Regions from separate parts of the Glutamicibacter ectropisis genome, predicted to be linked through region 1. Evidence: riboswitches for the same ligand, from Rfam matches in the RefSeq annotation. Region 1 holds a riboswitch; each other region holds the start of a gene.
The links. A riboswitch is a leader RNA that binds a small molecule or an ion and turns the genes downstream of it on or off. The one in region 1 is predicted to bind S-adenosylmethionine.

Region 1 (5,110 bases):
GGCTATGCCGGTATTGCCGCTGTGCTTCTGCTATTTATTTTCGGTTCGCCGTACTTTTTGACTGCTTCAAATATTCTCACCATCTTGACCCAGGCATCGGTCTTCGGCATCGCCGGGGTGGGGCTGGCCATTGTCATCATCGCCGGCGGGGATGATGTGCTTAATGGTGGTATCGATCTGTCCACCGGTGCGGTGGCAGGACTTTCTGGAACGGTCACCGCTCTGGCGGCGGCCAGCGGAACACCGGGGTTCTTAGCGGTGCTTTACGGTGTGCTGGTCGCTACCGCGATCGGTATTATCAACGGCATTTCTGTCACCTTGGGTTTACGCCCGCTGCTTGCCACCTTGGCCACCATGGGAGTGGCAGCCTCCCTCGAACTGGTCTTCAGCCAAAACCTCAAGATCGCTGTAACAGGTGGCTTTTTTGAAGCTGCCCGCAGCAGCGTATTCCTCGGCATTCCTCTGGCAGCCTGGTTGATGGTGCTCGTCGGCGTCGTGGGCTGGTGGGTTTATAGCAAAACGAGCTGGGGTGTGAATTCCTACGCCGTGGGCCAGAATCCGACGGCAGCCCGGGTGGCTGGGTTGGATCCGCGCAAGTATCGCCTGGCTAGCTACGTGCTCAGTTCCGCATTGGCCGGGATCGCCGGAACACTGCTGGTGGCTCGGCTTTCAGCCGCGGTCCCCGGAATTGGAACCCAAATCCTGTTGGACATCATTCTGGTCGCCTACATGTCCATGATCTTCTCGCGCAGGCGGTTGGTCAGCGTTGTGGGCACCATCTTGGCTGCGGTCTTTGTTGCCGCCCTTGATAACGGGTTGACCCTCTTGGGTGTGGCCAGCCAATGGGTGGGCGCGGCCAAGGGGCTACTGATCTTGCTGGTATTGGCCAGCGTGACCTTGCGCGGAAGGAACAACCGATGAATACCACGCAGACCTTGAGCGCACCGCCGGCTCCACGACCGCTGACCCCGCCGGCCAAGGGGCCTAGGAAGCGTGGCACCCTTCAGGCTTCTCGCCTGGTTGCCCCAGCCACGCTGGCATTGATCCTGATCGTCTTCTCGGTGCTCAGCCCAGTATTTTTTAGTGTCGGAAACCTGGTGGGGATCCTGGGGCAAGTGGCTTTGCTGGCATTAGTTGCTATTGGCCTGACCCTCGTGGTGCGCGCCGGCGGCATTGACCTGTCCATTGGGGTGGCCCTGGATTTGGGAGCTCTGGCTAGCGCCTGGCTGATCAATGATGGGTACCGAGCCTGGGTGGCCGTCGTGGGTGGATTGCTCTTCGCCCTAGCTGTGGGACTGGTCAATGCACTACTCATTGTCATTTTGAAGATCCCAGCGTTTTTGGCCACCTTGAGTGTGTGGTTTGTGGGCACGAGCGTGCAACAACTGCTTACCGGTGGTGGGGCACCGATCTATCTTTCGGCACCCCTAGTACCCGATGGTTTTGCCGTGATTGGTCGGGGATACTTCCTCAACATTGATGCCGCCATTATTAATGCGGTCACCATCGCTGTGCTGGTGGCGCTCTTACTGGGCATTACCCGCTATGGACGCAAGCTCACCGTGGCCGGTGAACAACCTAGCGCAGCAAAGATCTCTGGGCTGCGCGTTAATGCGCTGATCGCCAGTGCCTATCTGTTGTGTGCGGTGATCGCCGGATTTGCCGGCATCGTGTTGGCCGCACGCTCCAATGGTTATGTTCCCGGCAGTGGTCAGGCCTATTTGATGGATGCCATCGGGGCGGTATTCATCGGGGCCACGATCTCTCGCTATGGGCGTGTGTCCGTGGGCGGAACGCTGATTGGTGTAGTGATTTTTGGCTTGCTGGATAACGGACTGAACCTGATCGGACTGTCCTTCTTCTTCCAGGACCTGGCCCGTGGACTCGTACTGCTGGCCATCTTGCTCGCCGCCGTCGTGCTCGGGCGAAACCAGGGTCAATCGTCCACCGGGATTTTCGCCCAGCTGCGCACTGCTAAGAAGCACATATCAACCACAGGAAAAGGAAACAGTAACTCATGAGCCAGCGCATTCACCTCAACGCCTTCGACATGACCTGCGTGAGCCATCAGAGCCCGGGACTGTGGCGCCATCCGCAGAATCGAGCCGATGAATACAACACCCTGGAATATTGGGTGGAGCTGGCGCAAACCCTAGAACGCGGTGGTTTTGATGCGTTGTTCTTGGCCGACGTCTTGGGCATTTATGATGTGTACCAAAACTCCAGTGGCCCAGCCCTATTAGATGCTGATCAGGTTCCATTGAATGATCCGTTCATGCAAGTTTCCGCGATGGCCGCGGCTACCAAGAACCTTGGCTTTGCGGTGACTAGTGCGCTGACCTATGAACAGCCTTATGCGTTAGCCCGTAAATTCTCTTCCTTAGATCACCTCACCCGTGGCCGGGTTGGCTGGAATGTGGTGACGAGCTATCTGGAGTCGGCGGCACGAAATTTGGGGATGACCCGCCAGCTAGATCATGATGCACGCTACGACATTGCCGATGAATTCATGGAAGTGGTCTACAAGCTTTGGGAAGGCTCCTGGGAAGAGGGAGCAGTCGTCAAGGACCGGGAACGTGGGATCTACACCGATCCGAGCAAGGTGCACCCGATTAACCATCAAGGTCAGCACTTCAATGTCCCGGGCATTCACCTTTCAGAGCCATCGATTCAGCGTACGCCGGCGATTTTCCAGGCAGGTGCCTCATCTCGTGGTCGTCGCTTCGGTGCACAACATGCCGAAGGGATCTTCCTGAACTCCATTAATACTGCCGTCACCCGCAGGCAGACCGATGCGATCCGTGACGAATTTGAAGCGGTGGGCCGGCCTCGAAATGCTGCAAAAATTTATGCCCTGATGACGACGGTGGTGGCTGATTCAGATGCGCAGGCAGAAAAGCTTTACCGTGAGTACCAGTCCTATGCCTCACGTGAAGGGGCTATGACCTTCTATGGCGGATGGTCAGGTTTGGATTTGAGCCAGTACGCGGTGGATGAAGAACTGAAATATCTGGAGACCAACGCGGCCCGCTCCGCCCTGTCGATTTTTACCACCGCGAACCCAGAACAGAAGTGGACACCGAATTCGATTGCCGACTACCTCGGCGTGGGTGGCATCGGCCCGGTCCTGGTGGGTTCGGCCGAAACAGTGGCCGATGAAATTGAGCGTTGGGTGGATGAGTCCGGGCTGGACGGAATCAACCTGGCCTACGCCATCACCCCGGGATCCTTCGAGCAATTCACCGACTTGGTGGTTCCGGAGCTACGCAAGCGTGGACGAACCTGGGCCGGCTATGAAGGGAATACGCTGCGCGAATATTTGGCCGGAGAAGGACAACGACGAGTTGCTGACGATCACCCGGCAGCGGCCTACCGTGGGGCTTATGCTGGCCAAGCTTCCGCAGCAGATTCCAAGGCTAGTCAAATCCCAGAGGCTGTTTTAGGCGCCAAATGACATATGAGTAAATATGACGGAATTTTATTACCGTTTCAGAGCGGTGAACGTGTCGAAAAATGACGATGTTCCGTCCTGTGACCTCGTGACTTCCGCCAGCCATCGCGCGGTGATTCACTGAAAGAACACACCATCCAGAGCGGCTGAGAGACCTGGCTCCGCGACGCCGCAGCAAACCTGCATCCCGCAGTAAGTGCTAACGCCAGGTTCGATGGATCTGCAGAAAATTCTGCGTCCTTCGGAATCCACAGTCCTAAGGAGAACGAAGATGACGGTTATCAGTACCCAGCTACCGCGCGTGCCTTACACCGGCACCGCCGATGAAGCCGAGCTTAATCACTGGCGCGAGATCGCACAAAAGGTCGCCGACCAGCTGGCTACCGACGCCCTAGAACGCGACCGCAAGAATGCTCAGCCCTTCGCTGAGGTGCAGTTACTGCGTGAAGCTGGCTTGTTGAACCTGCTGGTGCCGACCGAATTTGGTGGCGCCGGGGCACACTGGGAGACCGCCTTTGAAGCGGTCCGCATCTTGGCAACGGCCGATGGCTCAATTTCTCAGCTGCTGGCCTACCACTACGTGAACCAGTCGGGCATTGCCTTCTACGCGGCGCCTGAAACCCAAGCCCAGTGGTGGCAGCGCACCGTTGAGGGCGGCTGGCTGTGGGGCGATTCGGTCAACCCGGTTGATCCCACGTTGACCCTCGTGCCTGAGGGTGATGGCTTCCGCCTCAATGGTGCCAAGCGGTTCTCCACCGGTTCCGGGGTAGGCGAGGTTATCGTCATCAACGCGGAAGTCACCGAGGGCGAACGCAAGGGCCAGGTGCTGGCCTTCATCATCGACCGTGACCGTGAGGGCCTAGAAATCGTTGATGACTGGGACTACCTAGGCCAGCGACTGAGTGCGTCGAACTCGCTGAAGTATCACAATGTACGCATCGAGCCGACTGATCTTCTTGGTGAAGTCACCGATGAGCCGGTCTCGACCCTACTGACCCCGGGCATCCAGCTGGCCTTCGCGAACTTCTACCTGGGTATTGCTGAGGGTGCCTTGGCCCGTGGCAAGCAGATCTTGTTGGGGCGCAAGAACGCGTGGCTGTTCTCGCAGGCTGAGACCTATTCCCAGGATCCAATCTTCCAGCGCACCGTGGGTGAGCTCAAGGCACGAACTGCTGCCGTGGCAGCGTTGACCGAAAAGCTGGGCCGCAAATTTGATGCACTGCTCTCCAAGGCAGGGGAGGTGACGCAGCCCGAGCGTGCGGCGTTGGCTGTTGAGATTGCTGAAGCGAAGGTGGTGTCCACCGAGGTAGGCGTTGAGGTGGCCAACCGGATCTTTGAAGTCACCGGATCGTCGTCGACTGCGAACAGTGTTGGCCTAGACCTGTTCTGGCGCAATGTGCGCACCCACTCACTGCACGACCCGGTGGACTACAAGAAGATTGAGGTCGGCGCGTACTTCCTCCGCGGAGAATCTCAGCCACTGTCGCTGTACACCTAAAAACTTTTCTACAGATAGGAAACTGAGATGACTGTACTTGCCACAGGTAATCGGTTGAACCAGCTCAAAGCCCGTTTCGCCCCTCTCTTTGAACAGATCGCGGACGGCGCTGCCGAACGTGACCGCAGCGGTGAACTGCCCTATGAACAGGTTGCCCAGCT
Region 2 (5,110 bases), 950 kb from region 1:
CACCGCTACCTCGGCCGCCCCGCCGCGCGGCGGCTGCTGGGTGTCTCAACCCAGCACTACTCCTTTTCGGTGGACGCCTTTGTGCGTATGGTCCAGGCCAGTGGTGCCGCGGAATACCAATTTTCGCTGCGTGAGACCCGCACCGAAGAGATCATCGAGGATGTGCGCACCCTGCGCAGTGACATCGGGATTCTCTACCGCAACGACTTCAACCGGAAGGTCATCGACAAGCTGCTGCGCGAATCTCGGCTGGTCTTCCACCCGCTGTTCTTGGCCGATCCGCATATTTTCATCTCGCGCAGCAACCCACTGGCCGCCCGCGATCAGGTCACCCTCGAAGACCTCGAAGATCTACCCCGACTGACCTTCGACCAGGGGGCAAGTAACTCTTTTTACTTCGCCGAAGAGGTCCTCTCCACCCGCTCAAGCCAGCGCGAAATTCAGGTCTCGGACCGTGCCACGATCTTCAACCTCATGATCGGTTTGGGCGGGTACACGATCTCCACCGGCATCATCAGCGACGAGCTGGATCCCTCCATCGTGGCCATCCCGCTGGCCATCGACGAGCGCATCGAGATCGGTTGGATCAACCACGCCGCCATTCCGCTGACCGATCAGGCCCAGCGCTACCTGCAAGAGGTCCGTGCGGTGGTTCAAAGCTTCGGAGTTCAGGTACTCGGCTAGGCCCCAAATCTGTAACAGTGTGTCACCGCTGGGTGCTTAGTTGTCACAAAGTTGAGGAAGATCCTTGGAATCTCGGGAATTCTCATCTTGATCACGCGTCATAAAGGGTCGTTAGTGTCCGCGTCATGATGACAAGTAGACGACATATGAAGCGTCACGACCTTGTATGAAGCGTCAGCGCCGATAGCGCTTGCACGCTGTGAGGCCCATGCCCAACCATGGAAGAACAACCCATCAAGAGCGACTAAGAGATCTGGCTCGTTGACGTCGCAGCAACCATCGGGAAACCGAAAGGTGCTAAAGCCAGGAACGATGGAGCAGTTCCGAACCCCGCATCAGCGTGGGCCTTGTGCCAAACACGATGCACTTCGGTCCTCCCTCGTGATCAAGAAACGAGAAGGAGCTATGAGCCAAGGAACCGACGCGGTCCACGCAGGATATCGCCCGAGCGGAGAGTTCCGCCCGATGCTACCTCCACTGCACAATTCCGCAGCGTACCAATTTGAATCCCACGGCGAAGCCATCGAAAAGTTCGCGCTGCGCCAATCCGGCTTCACCTACTCACGCACCGGCAACCCCACCGTTTCCATCCTCGAACAACGAGTAGCCGCACTGGAAGGCGGAGCCCACGCGGTCGCCACCGCCACCGGCCAATCCGCGGTGGCCCTGTCCCTACTGGCCCTGACCCAGGGACCCAAACACATTGTGGCTTCCTCCTCGCTCTACGGTGGCACCGTTGATCTGTTCACCGACACCTTCGCCGACTTCGGTATCCGCGTCACCTTTGTTGACCAGGCCGATCATGCCGCTTGGGGTAACGCTATTCAGGAAGACACCCGCGCGTTCTTCCTCGAATCCGTGTCCAACCCACTGTGTACCGTGGCTGACCTACCAGCCATTGCCGCCATCGCCCACGAACACAACATCCCGGTAGTCGTGGATAACACCCTGGCCACCCCAGTGAACGTCAAGCCGCTAGATTTCGGCGCCGACATTGTGGTGCACTCAGCCACCAAGGGATTAGCCGGACACGGTTCGGTCCTCGGCGGTGTGGTGGTGGACTCCGGCACCTTCGACTTCTCCAATACGGTGCGCTGGCCACAAATCTCCGCCCCACGAGCACGCCTGAACAACACCTCACTGCTCGAACGCCACGGTGCCGGCGCCTATACGATGCTGGTGCGTTCCAAATTCCTGCACGATCTGGGCCCAACCCTGGCCCCGGCCAGCGCCCAGAGCATCCTCACCGGAATCGAAACCCTGCCGGTGCGCGCCGCCCACGTGCATCGCAGCATCACCACCCTGATCGACAAGCTCTCTTCCCACCCGGGCATTGCGGCCATCCACCACCCGTCCTTATCCAGTCACCCAAGTTTTGAACTGGCGGCAACGATCACCCCGAACGGCACCGGCTGTGTACTTGCCATTGAACTGGCCGACCCCTCACTGGTCTCCCCGGTGATCGACGGGCTGAGCCTGATCTCCCTGGCCGCGAACGTGGGCGATACCCGCACCATGATTTCGCATCCGGCCACCATGACGCACTGCCGGCTCACCGAAGAACAATTGGTCGCCGCCGGACTAAACACCTCCACCCTGCGCCTGTCGGTAGGGCTCGAAGACCCGGCCGACCTGTTGGCAGATCTTACCCAGGCCCTGGATCTGGCATTGGTCCTAGCCCCACAAACTCAAGGAGCATGAGATGACTGGCTTCAACACTCAGGCCGTACACGCCGGCCAGCACAAAGACCCACATACCGGGGCCGTGGTCCCACCGATCTACCAAACCAGCACCTTCATCCAAGACGGTATTAACGTGCTGCGTTCCGGGCACGAATACTCCCGAGGCTCCAACCCCACCCGTGATGGCTTCCAAGAACAGCTCACCGCACTTGAAGGTGGTGCAGCCGGGTTCGCCTTCGCTTCGGGCATCGCCGCCGAAGACGCCCTCTTGCGTGCCGTGCTTGAACCGGGCGATCACATCATCCTCGGCGCCGACGGCTACGGTGGCACCAACCGGTTGATCTCCAAACTACACAGCAAATGGGGCATCACCTCTTCTGCGGTAGACATCACCAACCTGGATTCGGTGCGCGCCGCGGTACAGCCGAACACCGCACTGCTCTGGGTGGAGACTCCCTCCAACCCACTACTGGGCATCGCCGATCTTTCCGGGTGGGCCACCATTGCCCGCGAGAACGGTGCCCTGCTGGTGGTGGATAATACCTTCGCCACTCCTTATCTACAGCGCCCACTGGATTTTGGTGCGCACGCGGTGGTTCACTCCACCACCAAATACATTGGCGGGCACTCCGATGTGCTCGGTGGTGCGGTGATTCTCGCCGATCATCACTTCCGCGGCCAATCCCTGGCCGAAGCGGTGGGCTATCAGCAGTTCGCCGGGGGAGCGGTGGCCGGCCCGCAGGATTCCTATCTGGCCGCGAGGGGGCTCAAAACCCTGGGCCTGCGCATGGAACGCCACTGCGCTTCAGCCCAAGCACTGGCCCACTGGCTTGATGCCCGCCCCGAGGTCACCCGTGTCTACTATCCCGGTCTCACCTCCCACCCCGGGCACGAACTGGCCGCCCGCCAGCAGCGCGGATTTGGTGGCATCGTCTCGGTCGCGTTAAAAGATGAAGCCGCCGCCCGCGCCTTCGCCCAGTCCATGGAGTACTTCCAACTCTCGGTCTCCTTAGGCGGGGTGGAATCCCTGGTCTGTTATCCGCGCGAAATGACCCACGCCTCGCTGATCGGTACCGAACTGGAAATCCCGGCCAACCTGGTGCGCCTGTCGGTGGGGATCGAAGAGGTCGAAGATCTCATTGCCGATCTGGAACGCGGCCTGGCTGCCGCCCGTGCCACCGTTCCGGCCACCACTCGTGACACCGCTTCCGCGCGCACGGTGCGCGAAAAGACGTTGGAAAACGCCTGATAATTTCGGTCCGCAATCATCGGGCGGCGTACCCCTTCCCCAAAGGATAGTAGTTGGGGAAGGGTGGAATCATGATCGGAATTCTTAATCGGCTCATCGAGCACATCGAGGCAAACCTGTGTGCCGAGATCAACCTCGCCGAACTGACGCGCAGCGAAGGCACCACCGAATATCACCTGCGCCGGATGTTCTCCTCCTTGGCCGGCATGCCGGTCTCCGAGTACATTCGCCGGCTCCGCATGAACGTGGCTGCCGCGGACCTGCTGGCCGGTGAGGACCTGTTAAGTATTGCGATCCGATACGGGTATGGATCGGCCGAAGCCTTCAGTCGCGCCTTCACCTCGGTGCATGGTGCGTCCGTGAGCGAAGTCCGCCAACACGGCGGACCCCTTCGAAGCCAAGCAATCATCAGGTTCAGCCTGCACGTCGAAGGGAACACCATGGACGCACGAATAGTAGAACGAGAGAATTTCCAGCTCATTGGGTACGCAACCCAAGTGCCGTTGATTCACCATGGGGTCAACCCGCAGATCCAAGAGCACATCGCTTCGATCCCGATGGCCGAACATGCCCGGCTCAAGGCATTGTCAGCCACCGACCCCGCAGGGCTATTGCAGGTCAGCGACCAGGTCGATGTCGATTACCAAGAAGGATCCGAACTCACCTATCTGCACGGGGTCGCGGTGCCAGCCGGACCGGTGCCCGAGGACCTGGATTCCATTCAGGTGTCCGCCGGCCACTGGGTGGTTTTCAGTGTCACTGGTAATTACCCGGCGGCACTGCAAGAACTTTGGGCCGCCACCGCCACCTCATGGTTCCCGTCGAACCCCTGGCGCCTGCGCCCCGGACCATCCCTAGTTGCCGTGCTCGATCGGGCCGCCGATTTCAGTACCGCGACCTGCGAGCTCTGGCTACCGGTAGAGGCTGACAGCTAGGCCTATCCACACGCCGTCTTCACCTGCCCCGCGGAATCCTTGTCGCGGGGCATGCTCGTAGCTATGAACACGGCACAAGCTCTCAAGAATTTGGCTCAGGCGAGCGAACTGATCGTCTCGGCCACTGCCGTGTTTTCCCAGGAGATTCCCGCCGGGCACGCCGCCTATTTCGCATTTCTCACCGAGCATCTGGCCCAACAACTAACGCGCGCTCAAATCCAGGCCGCGCACGCGGTACGCCGCACCGGCGCCCACAAACTTGACCGCGAATCCTTCCAGGCCATCACCGACGCCGGAACCATCCCCACCCTGGAACAGATTGAAGCCGCCGAAGGGCACACCACCTCCGGACGCACCCACTTTAATAGTGCCTCCGGGCTCATGCAGGACTGGTTAGATATTCCACGGGCCACCGCATCGGCCCGCCTGATCCAAGCCGACTGCTTGATTGGTGGGGTGAATGAGGCAGGCCAACCCATCGCCCCGTGGTTGCCCCAGCTTGCCGAACAATTCATGGACCCGGACGTCGACCCACGCCCGGTCGCCGCCACGGCCACGA
Region 3 (5,110 bases), 540 kb from region 1:
AGTATCGTGAAGACGTGGCGCCTTGGGGTACACAAGAGCTTTCGTCTGGAACCTTTGTCTATGACTTTGTGTATAGCGAGCACACCACGGGAACAATCACGTCCGCCATGGAGCAAGGCCTGGAATATTCAGATGGCTGGCAGCACCTATTGCTTCAGGCCGAGGCGATGATCCCAATACTGGGTTTGGGTGAACAGGCCAAAGAGCAGCTTGAGCTCTCCTTGATGCGCATCCGCGAAAACAACTGATCAATAAAACTAGAAAAGGGTCCTCATTGCGCCACCGAAGTCTGGATTCTCCAACTTCAGCAATTGAGTTTTCGTTTCCAGCCCACCTAAATAACCACCGAGTGAACCATCAGTTCGTAGTACCCGGTGGCATGGCAGGACAATGGGAATCGGATTGGTCGCGCACGCTGAACCCACAGCACGCACCGCCTTCGGGTTGCCGATACGCTCCGCCATTTGCGAGTAACTCCACGTTTGCCCGTAGCCAATTTCGCCCAGTTCTAATTGCACTTGACGCCGGAAAGCAGTGGAAAGTTTCAAATCCAGCGGCACATCAAAATTGCGGCGGGATCCAGCAAAATACTCATCAAGCTGCCGAGCCACGGCGTCCAGTCGCGACGAGTCTTTAAGGATTCGCGGGCTGAGTTTCTGACTCAGTAGCTCAAGGATTTTGTCATGATCTTCGCTCTCAAAGGCCACACGCACCAGACCAGCTGGAGTGCTAGCCAGCAGGAGCGAGCCGATAGGGCTATCAATCACACGGTAGGAAACATCCAGTAGGTCCGATGCTTTCGCTTTAGCCCGAAGTTCTTTTCCAAGCTGCGCCAAAAGCTCAGCTTCTTCTCCGGTTGCCGAGGAGTTGAATTTTGCCTGCGTCATGACTGCTCCCGCCACAGTGAGTCATCGCCGAGTATTCGGCGAAGGTTTTTGATCCCGTCACTACCAGCACGCCGTGCGGCGGCCTCGCTCCCAGAAACTAGCTGGGCTATCTGCGCGTAGCTCAGACCGCCGAGATATCTATAGCCAACTACCATTCGTTGCTTCTGCGGAAGTTTTGACACTTCCTGCCATAGTTGGAGATTGTCGGCTTCCATCTCAAGGTTCACTTGCTCATCAGCATGTTCCCACTGCTGATGATCATCAAGAATTTCTGGCTTATTCTTACGCAGCTCATCGATGGCCTTGTTCCGTGCAATGCGTACAAGCCAGGCTGATACGTTGGCATCCTCAGCAAGTTGCGGATAAGCCTTGAGCGCGGAAAGGAAGGTTTCAGACCAAGCATCTTGTGCACGGTGTTCATCAAGTAGGGCACGGCAAACCCGCAGTACGTTCAGCCCATAATCCTGGACTATCCGCTCAAACGGTATTTGCATGGCTCTCCTGAAGATTGGCACCGTAACGGGCTTTCACCATGTAAACGTATCGCGCAGCAAAAGTGTGAGGTCGAGGGACAAAAAATTTTGAGCCTCTAGCAGCTCACCAAATCCAACTCTTCAGCCAACTCTTTGAGGCGTTGGATATCTATCTGAATAATCTCACCGTTTTCCACGCCACGTGGGAGCTTGGTCCCTGCGAGCGCATCACGGATGACACGCATGGTCGCGCCATGACTAACTACGGCTACCTTTTTACCTGCGTGCTCTTCACACAGATTCAGTAGTGCAGGAATAGCTCTGTTCAGAATATGTGCAATGGGCTCCAGTTGATCCCGCAACGCTGCTGACTCTTCGTCACTGACCTCGGCCATGATTCGGCCTTCCAGAGGTCCAAAACCGCGCTCAATTAATTCCGGGACTGGCCGTCCTGTATCAATGTTCAGTTCTTCAGCAATCAACGCTGCGGTTTCCTGAGCCCGCCCTAGCGGTGATGCCAGAACGAGGGAAAAACCTTGACCAGCTAGTTCGCGTCCAACTCTGCGGGCCTGTTCACGTCCGGTCTCATTCAAGGGGATATCAGTGCGCCCCTGAAGACGGCCTACCAGATTCCAATCGGTCAGTCCGTGTCTGATCAACACCAGCGCAGTATCCATGATCCAAGCCTACCGGCGCGCCAACGAATCGAAGAATCTCCGATATTACGTCCAATACGCAACGTTAAGACTCATAGTTAGGTCACGAACGGTCATGTTGCGAAGATTGTTACACCATCCCGAGCGGCTGAGAGATCTGGTTCGATGACGCCGCAGCAACCTGCCACATCCGGTGGTTACGGTGCTACCGCCAGAAACGATGCAGCCGCATACCTTGTTTAACCACAACGAGTTGCGACATTGATTCCGGGATTCCTGCCTCGATCGCACTACCGCCTAGCGGTGAAGAGCGAAAACCCAATCGACAAGGAGTCGTAAGCCCACATGGCAGATCATCAGTTTGGATTCCGCACCCGTGCATTGCACGCCGGTGGTACCCCCGATGCCGAGCACGGCGCCCGTGCAGTCCCTATCTATCAGAGCACTTCATTCGTCTTTAAAGATGCCGACGATGCAGCCAACCTTTTTGCTTTGCAGAAGTACGGAAATATCTATTCGCGTATCGGCAACCCGACCGTCGCTGCTTTTGAAGAACGAATTGCTTCCTTGGAAGGAGGCATCGGTGCCGTAGCTACTGGTTCGGGCATGGCCGCCGAATTCGTTACCTTCGCTGCCCTGGCACAAGCCGGGGATCACATTGTCGCGTCCTCAAAGCTTTATGGCGGAACCATCACCCAGCTTGATGTTTCGTTGCGTCGTTTTGGCGTCGACACCACTTTCATTGATTCCAATGATCCGGCCGATTTTGAAGCCGCCATCCAGGAGAACACCAAGGCGGTGTACACCGAAGTAGTGGCGAACCCGTCGGGCGACATTGCCGATATTAAGGGGCTGGCCGAGGTGGCACACCGTCACCTGATCCCGCTAGTGGTTGATTCCACTCTCACTCCCCCATACATTCTGCGCCCTATTGAGCACGGTGCGGATATTGTCATTCACTCAGCAACCAAGTTCATTGGTGGCCATGGCACCACGCTCGGTGGCGTCGTTGTTGAGTCGGGCAAGTTCAACTGGGGCAACGGCAAGTTCCCCACCATGACCGAACCGGTGGCCAGCTACGGCAACGTTTCCTGGTGGGCCAACTTTGGCGAGTACGGTTTCTTGACCAAGCTTCGTAGCGAGCAGCTGCGCGACTTTGGTCCTGCGCTGCCAGCTCAGTCGGCATTCCAGCTCTTGCAGGGCTTGGAAACCTTGCCGCAGCGTATGGATAACCACCTTTCCAACGCGAAGCAGGTTGCTGCCTGGCTTGAAGCAGATCCACGCGTGACCTATGTGAACTTCGCTGGTCTGGAATCCCACCCGCAATATGCCCACGCAAAAGAATTGTTGCCCATGGGCGTCGGCTCGGTCTTCAGCTTTGGCGTGAAGGGTGGCCGTGAGGCTGGTTCCAAGTTCATTGAAGCTCTGCAGCTGGCCAGCCACTTGGCCAATATCGGTGATGCTCGCACCCTGGTGCTGCACCCCGCATCCACCACCCATCAACAGCTAAGTGCAGAGCAGTTGGTGGCAGCCGGCGTTCCCGAAGACCTAATTCGCCTCTCAGTGGGTCTAGAAGATGTCGAGGACATCATCTGGGACCTTGACCAAGCATTGACTGCATCACAGGAAGCCACCGATGGGTCCGCTGAAGAATTTGCAGCACCTACCTATGACGGTGCAGCCTGCGCCATTCCTGCAGCACCGAAGGGAGCTAACTAATGAGCACCACCGAACGCACTTGGGAAGGTCCGGGAGCAGCCGAACGGCTGAACATCCTGCGCGAAACCAAATCCATCGCCATCGTGGGCGCTTCCAATAAGCCTTCACGCGCCAGCTACTTCGTCGCAACCTACTTGTTGTCGTCGTCCAAGTACAAGGTGTACTTCATCAACCCGGTACTCGATGAGATCTTGGGCCAGCCGGTCTACAAGTCCCTCGCGGACCTGCCAGAGACTCCGGACCTGGTTGAGGTCTTCCGCAAGCACGATGACCTGCCGACCGTTCTGGATGAGGCATTAGCTGTAGGGGCCAAGACTCTCTGGTTGCAGCTTGGCTCGTGGCATGAAGAGGTAGCCCAGCGCGCAGAGGCTGCTGGCTTGAACGTTGTGATGGATCGTTGCGTCAAGATTGAGCACGCTCGATTCCATGGTGGGCTGCGCTTGGCGGGCTTTAATACCGGCGTGATTTCTTCGAAGCGTCAGGTACTCGCCTAAACACTGCAATACGAACGCCGGCGGCGGATGACCCTAAAGGTTTTCCGCCGCCGGCGTTCGTTTTCAATTGCAGATAAGACTTTTATGGTCTCAGCCACGGATGCCTTCGTTGACTCAGATTATTCACGCGATTCTTTACGGCCATAGGCACGGAGTTCGGCGCGCAATTGATCCTCAAACTTGGACGCGAGCTTTTCGTTCACGGGCCTCTGCGCGAGAAGCTCCTCAAGTTTCATCATGATTGCGCCAGTCTTTCTCTAGAAGTTATCCAGTGTGCAGGCCACGGCCGCACACTAGTTACGAACTTCAATCCCATTATCCTAGGTTCTGCCCGCGTCACAATAAGAGACTACTACCGTCGTCCTTCCCAACAGTGCTTCCTCTGACTGGTGCTCAAATTCATGAGTCTCGTGGTGGCCACACGATTTAGCATCTGCACTGACGTCGATTATTCGACGCTGATAACTTCCATTAACGCGCCCAAGCCGAACTCCACCCATTGCGTGGCGACCCCCGGGACAGATCCAGTTTCGCTGCACTAGTCATCGCCGAATCACTCCTATGTGAGCCGATAACTGTATACAAGTCGCCGGTCTCGTGCCGCGCCCCTGTCTGTCAGGGTTGAGTGAAACCAGTCCTTCATAGCAACACCACCAACCCAGACAGGGCGAGAACTAGGAAAACACTGCCGACCATGACCGCCACCGACATTCACCACCCAGCACCACCGATGCCCGAGAATAGAACCATGGCTTCTTCTCCACGCCCGGACCAACCAAAACGCCGAACCATCAGCCCCGCACAGAAACTCGCTTACCTTAACGATTACGAGCAAGCCAACCAACAAGAGCAAGGCGGCAGCTACTTACGCACCAACACGA
Region 4 (5,110 bases), 570 kb from region 1:
AAAACGCGAAAACCATAACAGCCTAAGAGGCAACCAGCATGAAAAGAATTTCTTGCTGGTTGCCTCTAGCTTTTCTCCACGTAAAGGCCTGGTTCTAGCTATCAGAAACCTTGGTGAGGACGCCTTGGACCAGTGGGTCATCTGTCGTCTCCAAATATTCCTGCAAGCGAGGATCCGAGAACACTTCAATCAGTTTCTTTGCGTCAGCAGTTTCTGCAAAATCAGAGGCCATGATCAGCCGTGAAGCGAAGGTTTTAGGTGGCTCTGGGAACAAGATTCCCTTATCTCGACTAACCTTTCCGGCATCGAACTGCGAGACGTAGCCGATGGCGACATCAACGTCATCTAGCATTCGAGGCATCGCCAACAAGTCGGCTTCCTTCAAAACGAATTCATGCGGGTTTTCAACGACATCAGACATTTTTGCTGTGCGAGGTTCAATATCTGGATTGAGTTTCAGGAAGCCTTCGCGCTGTAGCAGCCACAGAGCCTGTCCTTGGTTAGCAACGTCGTTTGGCAACAACAGTGTTGAGCCCTTGGGCAGCGCTTCTACGGAGTCATACTTGGTCGAGTACATGCCAAAGCCCCATTGGTAGAGCTCAACGGTGGGCGTTAGTTTCACCCCGGCGGCTTCTGCCGACTGCTCCATGTACCACTGGTGTTCAAAGATCGTCGCATCAAACTGACCGCTGGCCACTGCTTGATTGGCTTGGATTGGGTCTTGCAGACCGGTTTTCTCAATCTCTACACCGTAGTCTGGGGCGATACTCTGTGCGACGTAGTCCAGAATTTTTTCTTCGCCAGCCATCGCCGGTTCAAAGTGAACGACGAACTTCGTTTGGGTTCCGTCTGCTGCCGCAACCGCCGGCAAGGTTCGTTGCTGTCCGAGCATCACGGCTAGGACTATAGCCAGAACAGAAGCGATCGCTGCGATACTCCAAGGAAGTACATTCCTGCTCTTACGCAAGGTAAAGCCATGGTCATGGCCTGAAAGTGGTGAAGTCATTTTTAAGCTCGTTAATGTTGATGCGATTATGGGCGGGCCAACGCATGGGCAATGCGGTCACCGAGGAATTGGACAATTTGAACTGTCAGGATCAGTGCGACGATGGTGGCCAACATGACGTTCATATCGAATCTCTGGTACCCGTAGGTCACCGCGAGATAGCCGATACCGCCAGCGCCAATCGTGCCTGCAATAGCCGAATACTCGATCATAGAAATGGTGTTCAGCGTGATCGCTGAGGCCAGCGCCGGCAGGGCTTCCCTGATCTGGGTGGCGCCAATGATCTGTGTTGCCGAACCTCCGGTGACTAGACCAACGGCGAGGTTTTCCTTCGGCAAGTCATTAAGCGCGTTCTGAACCAAACGTGCGAAGAAGGGAATGCCGGCGATGGTCATGGGTACCGCCGCTGCAGCGATACCAATGGTGGTTCCCGTGATCCATTTGGTGAAAGGAATGATCGCGGCCATCAACACCAGAAACGGCAGTGAGCGTCCCATGTTTGCAATCCAGCTGAGTACGCCATGCACCTTTGGTCGTGGGAACAAGCCATGCCGGTCGGTGTTGTACAGCGCGATCCCCATCAAGCCACCAATGCTGATCACTAGGGCCATCACGATTCCGACCATGGCCCAGGTCTGCCCATACGCAGGCAGTAACAGGGCGAGCAGTTCATTCCACGGGGTGTCTGTTCCAACCGCTGCGCTTTCAAATGGGAGTCTCATACGCCAACCTCTTCACGAACATGTTCTTCAACGGTGGCTTGCAGGCCCCACGATGCCAGGATCTGTGTGACCTGTTCAGGCAGTGCCCCGTCCACGCCGATGCTGACTCGTCCTAGCGTTCCGTCGTGGTGTGCTTCAACTGAGCCTCCAAGCAATGCCACGCGAATTCCATGTTCAATGCCCAATCTTGAGATCCATGCTGGATCAACACGATCGTTGAGATAGGCGACGGTCATGGAATAAGAGAACCCAGCCGGGAGTGCCTCTGCACGCAATGGCAAGAGTTTGGAACCGGCTTCGGAGTTCGGATTAGCCACCAGCTCGTGGAGCTTGCCGTATTCTGCGATACGACCACCGTCGAGTTGTGCAACGTTATCGGCAACATGGCGGACAACATCCATCTCGTGGGTGATCAGGATGATGGCAAGCCCGAGATCTGTTCGCAGTGATTCAAGGAGAGTGAGAACCTGCTGCGTTGATTCCGGATCCAGGCCCGAGGTTGATTCATCGGAGAGCAACAGCCGCGGCCGCAAGGCCAAGGCGCGTGCAATACCTACACGTTGCCGCTGGCCACCGGATAGTTGACCAGGATAGGAATTTGCCCGGTCCAGTAGTCCTACACGTTCAAGGAGTTCAGCTACTCGGCTAGTCATCTCCTCGTGTACCACGCCTAGGTTCCGCAGAGGCAAGGCAATGTTCTCGGCCACTGTCATCCTGCGAAGCAGGGCCGAATTTTGGAAGATCGTTCCAATAGCGCGACGCTCAGCGCGAAGCTTTTTGCCCGATAGATTCGTCAGGTTCTTGCCATCGATGAGAATCTGCCCGCTGCTTGGTTTTTCTAGCAGAGAGATGCAGTGGGACAAAGTAGATTTACCGGCGCCTGAGGGCCCAACCACTGCAGTGATCGAACCAGACTCAACGCTCAGGTTGATGCCTTTGAGCACCTCGACGCGCCCTTGGGCAGAGTCGTAATGTTTATGGAGGTTTTCAATCTCAATCACGAGACGTTTCCTCCTTGGAAGTACGAGTACATGTTCTCTCCTTGGCGATGGCACCTAGAAGCGCGGTCAACTCACTGGGACGCGTGCGAAAAACACCGCGCGCGACATCAGAGAATCACTGTGAATGCTCCATCGGCTCTGGCCTTAGCACCGGCCTCACAGAGGTGGTTGCTGCGACGTCTTCGAGCCAGATCTCTCGGTCGCTCTGGATGGTTGGGTGTCCTGCATGATCGCTAGGACTCCTCAAGTCTGTAACTTGTGACTGATCAGCTGCAAGCGTTACGTAGTAAATCCGTCATGTCACGAACTTCAAATGCTCACCGCCCGAAAGCTCGTAATATTCACGGTCATAAAGAGCCTTAAGCCGTCATAAGAAGCAAGAAAAACACACATATTTGGCTTGCCATGCACGCATGGTTTATTGCCTTTAAATGCACCAAGCCCCAGCGATAACGCTGGGGCTTGGAAGCAGATGACTACTCGCTGCTGACCGACGCCAAGGGTGCTTCCACCTCGTCTTCATCCTCGTAGACGTACTCGTACCGGCGGCTGCGAACCACCGCGACAATCACAATCGCGATGATGATCAGCAGAAGAATTCCCACCCATCCGGCGGGGAAAGTCCATAACGTTCCACTGGCAAGGACCGGCTCCCCGGCGACTGAATCGATTCCTTCAGGAACCATACTCACTTCATACTGTTGCCAGATCAATGGCCACAGCCCTGAGACTTGTGAAGTCAGATCCACGCTGGCACCGGGAAGCATTTCTTCAAGTGCAACAGTTTGCGTGGTGCTTCCCAAACCAAACACTCCAGAGATCTTCACCGTGTAGTTTCCACGGGCCCGCAAGGTCCCCTCGTTATTGACCTGCGCTGCGAAATCTGCCGAAACCGGCGCAAACGGATTCCACGCAATCGGTGCACTCACATCAATATTGTCCATTCCCAAGACCAGGCTACCCTCGCCACCAACATGTAGCGCCAGCTGGGTTGCCAGTCGTTGGTCAACTGCCACAGCAGTACCCGCACTGGAGTCGATATATGAGGAAATCATGCCGCCAACGTAGTCACCCGGTGCGGTGTCCTCGGGAATGCTCAGCGTAAAAGCCACATCTGCTTCTTCACCGGGATCTAGGGTGAGCTTAGATTCGCTCACACTAATCCATGCCCCGACCTCTTGTGATGGTTCTGATGCTGGCAAGAGTTCGAGTGCGCCGTTAGCCGATGTCTGGCCGTCGGCACCATAGACCGAAAGTTCCAGTGGCTTTACGCCGTAGTTCGTTATCTGAAAACTATCGTCAACGCTATCGCCGGGTTCAAGCTCGTAGGAGAAGCTAGAACGTTGCTCTTCCCCGCCGGGGTTAATGCCCCACGAAATATCATCCGCGCGCGCATCTGGTACTGCCACAAAGGTTGTGACAATGAGTGCGGCACCTATGACGCCCATGATGCGTCGCGTATTTGGGGAGCTAGTGGCTCGACGGTTCGAGAGCATGATTTCCTTGTAAATGAAACGGTGTGGTGTCCGGCTAACCTAAGGTCGGCCGGACACCACGAGGTACTACTGGCCGAATCTACTTTTGAATAGCGGTAACGGTCAGCGTTGAGGTGTAGTCACCGGCAGGTGCATCAGTAGGTGCCAACAGGTGAACACCAGTATTGAGCTTCGCCGTAGAAGCACCGGTTGCGCTAGCCATGGTTGAAGTTGCCGACAGGCCATTGGTGCTCCCCGGGACAACGTATTCACCAAGGGTTACAACGCCCTCAGTTCCTGAACCGGTAGGTGCCCAGCCCAGGCCGTTGCCACCGAAGGTGTTAGCACCGTCCTTGAATGCGGTGGTCTTACCGGTCACGGTCCATCCCTTTGATGCTTCGCGGGTATCGCTGACCGTGATTTCGGGAAGCGTACCGCTAGCAACAAACCCGATGGACTGCTGCTTTGCAGTACCCAGGCTCAAGCTATCGCCAGCAATGTTCCATTTGAAGACCTTCTCTTCGGGTTCTACCGGCTGCTTCGGCACCGTCACGTCAAGCTCGACGTTTTTGGAGTCGGAATTTTCAGGATTCTCTGGCTCTTCCGGATCTACTGGGCCGGTGAAGTCAGCTTCCCATGCCACGTTCAACGAGGTTACTGGCTTACGCGGATCAGCGGCTCCGCCAGAGGAGTACCAGTACGACTGGGTTCCGGTCTTACCCTGGAACTCAACGAAGTCAGCGGGGAACGAACCCCAGTTATCACCAGTTTTAACCTGGCTTACGCTCGCTGGCGCATCGACGCCAAGGTAGGCAGGGGTTGCACTGAACCCGTCTTTGGTCAGTTCGACGCCCGACAAGTTAGCGAGGGTGATCTCTTCGCCTGGGATAGGAATCCACTTGCTGG

Region 2: it holds a riboswitch for S-adenosylmethionine, as region 1 does, so the genes downstream of both, QMQ05_RS03350 (O-acetylhomoserine aminocarboxypropyltransferase/cysteine synthase family protein) here and QMQ05_RS15870 (acyl-CoA dehydrogenase family protein) in region 1, are expected to answer to the same signal.
Region 3: it holds a riboswitch for S-adenosylmethionine, as region 1 does, so the genes downstream of both, QMQ05_RS01505 (O-acetylhomoserine aminocarboxypropyltransferase/cysteine synthase family protein) here and QMQ05_RS15870 (acyl-CoA dehydrogenase family protein) in region 1, are expected to answer to the same signal.
Region 4: it holds a riboswitch for S-adenosylmethionine, as region 1 does, so the genes downstream of both, QMQ05_RS01630 (methionine ABC transporter ATP-binding protein) here and QMQ05_RS15870 (acyl-CoA dehydrogenase family protein) in region 1, are expected to answer to the same signal.

Annotation. Positions count from the first base shown of each region.
Region 1 is NZ_CP125942.1:3,377,960-3,383,069, reverse strand. It holds gene QMQ05_RS15885 (ABC transporter permease) at 1-921, shown strand, start outside; gene QMQ05_RS15880 (ABC transporter permease) at 918-2,021, shown strand; gene QMQ05_RS15875 (LLM class flavin-dependent oxidoreductase) at 2,018-3,454, shown strand; SAM riboswitch class I at 3,582-3,672, shown strand; gene QMQ05_RS15870 (acyl-CoA dehydrogenase family protein) at 3,723-4,949, shown strand; gene QMQ05_RS15865 (acyl-CoA dehydrogenase family protein) at 4,977-5,110, shown strand, end outside.
Region 2 is NZ_CP125942.1:722,732-727,841, forward strand. It holds gene QMQ05_RS03345 (LysR family transcriptional regulator) at 1-684, shown strand, start outside; SAM riboswitch class I at 913-1,003, shown strand; gene QMQ05_RS03350 (O-acetylhomoserine aminocarboxypropyltransferase/cysteine synthase family protein) at 1,090-2,385, shown strand; gene QMQ05_RS03355 (cystathionine gamma-synthase) at 2,387-3,616, shown strand; gene QMQ05_RS03360 (AraC family transcriptional regulator) at 3,688-4,551, shown strand; gene QMQ05_RS03365 (HNH endonuclease signature motif containing protein) at 4,615-5,110, shown strand, end outside.
Region 3 is NZ_CP125942.1:313,321-318,430, reverse strand. It holds gene QMQ05_RS01525 (shikimate dehydrogenase family protein) at 1-248, shown strand, start outside; gene QMQ05_RS01520 (methylated-DNA--[protein]-cysteine S-methyltransferase) at 258-887, opposite strand; gene QMQ05_RS01515 (RNA polymerase sigma factor) at 884-1,381, opposite strand; gene QMQ05_RS01510 (histidine phosphatase family protein) at 1,477-2,037, opposite strand; SAM riboswitch class I at 2,149-2,243, shown strand; gene QMQ05_RS01505 (O-acetylhomoserine aminocarboxypropyltransferase/cysteine synthase family protein) at 2,362-3,735, shown strand; gene QMQ05_RS01500 (CoA-binding protein) at 3,735-4,229, shown strand; partial or broken gene QMQ05_RS01495 (IS3 family transposase) at 4,960-5,110, shown strand, end outside.
Region 4 is NZ_CP125942.1:346,043-351,152, reverse strand. It holds gene QMQ05_RS01645 (SDR family oxidoreductase) at 1-2, shown strand, start outside; gene QMQ05_RS01640 (MetQ/NlpA family ABC transporter substrate-binding protein) at 95-1,006, opposite strand; gene QMQ05_RS01635 (methionine ABC transporter permease) at 1,033-1,728, opposite strand; gene QMQ05_RS01630 (methionine ABC transporter ATP-binding protein) at 1,725-2,729, opposite strand; SAM riboswitch class I at 2,856-2,945, opposite strand; gene QMQ05_RS01625 (WxL protein peptidoglycan domain-containing protein) at 3,206-4,225, opposite strand; gene QMQ05_RS01620 (hypothetical protein) at 4,305-5,110, opposite strand, start outside.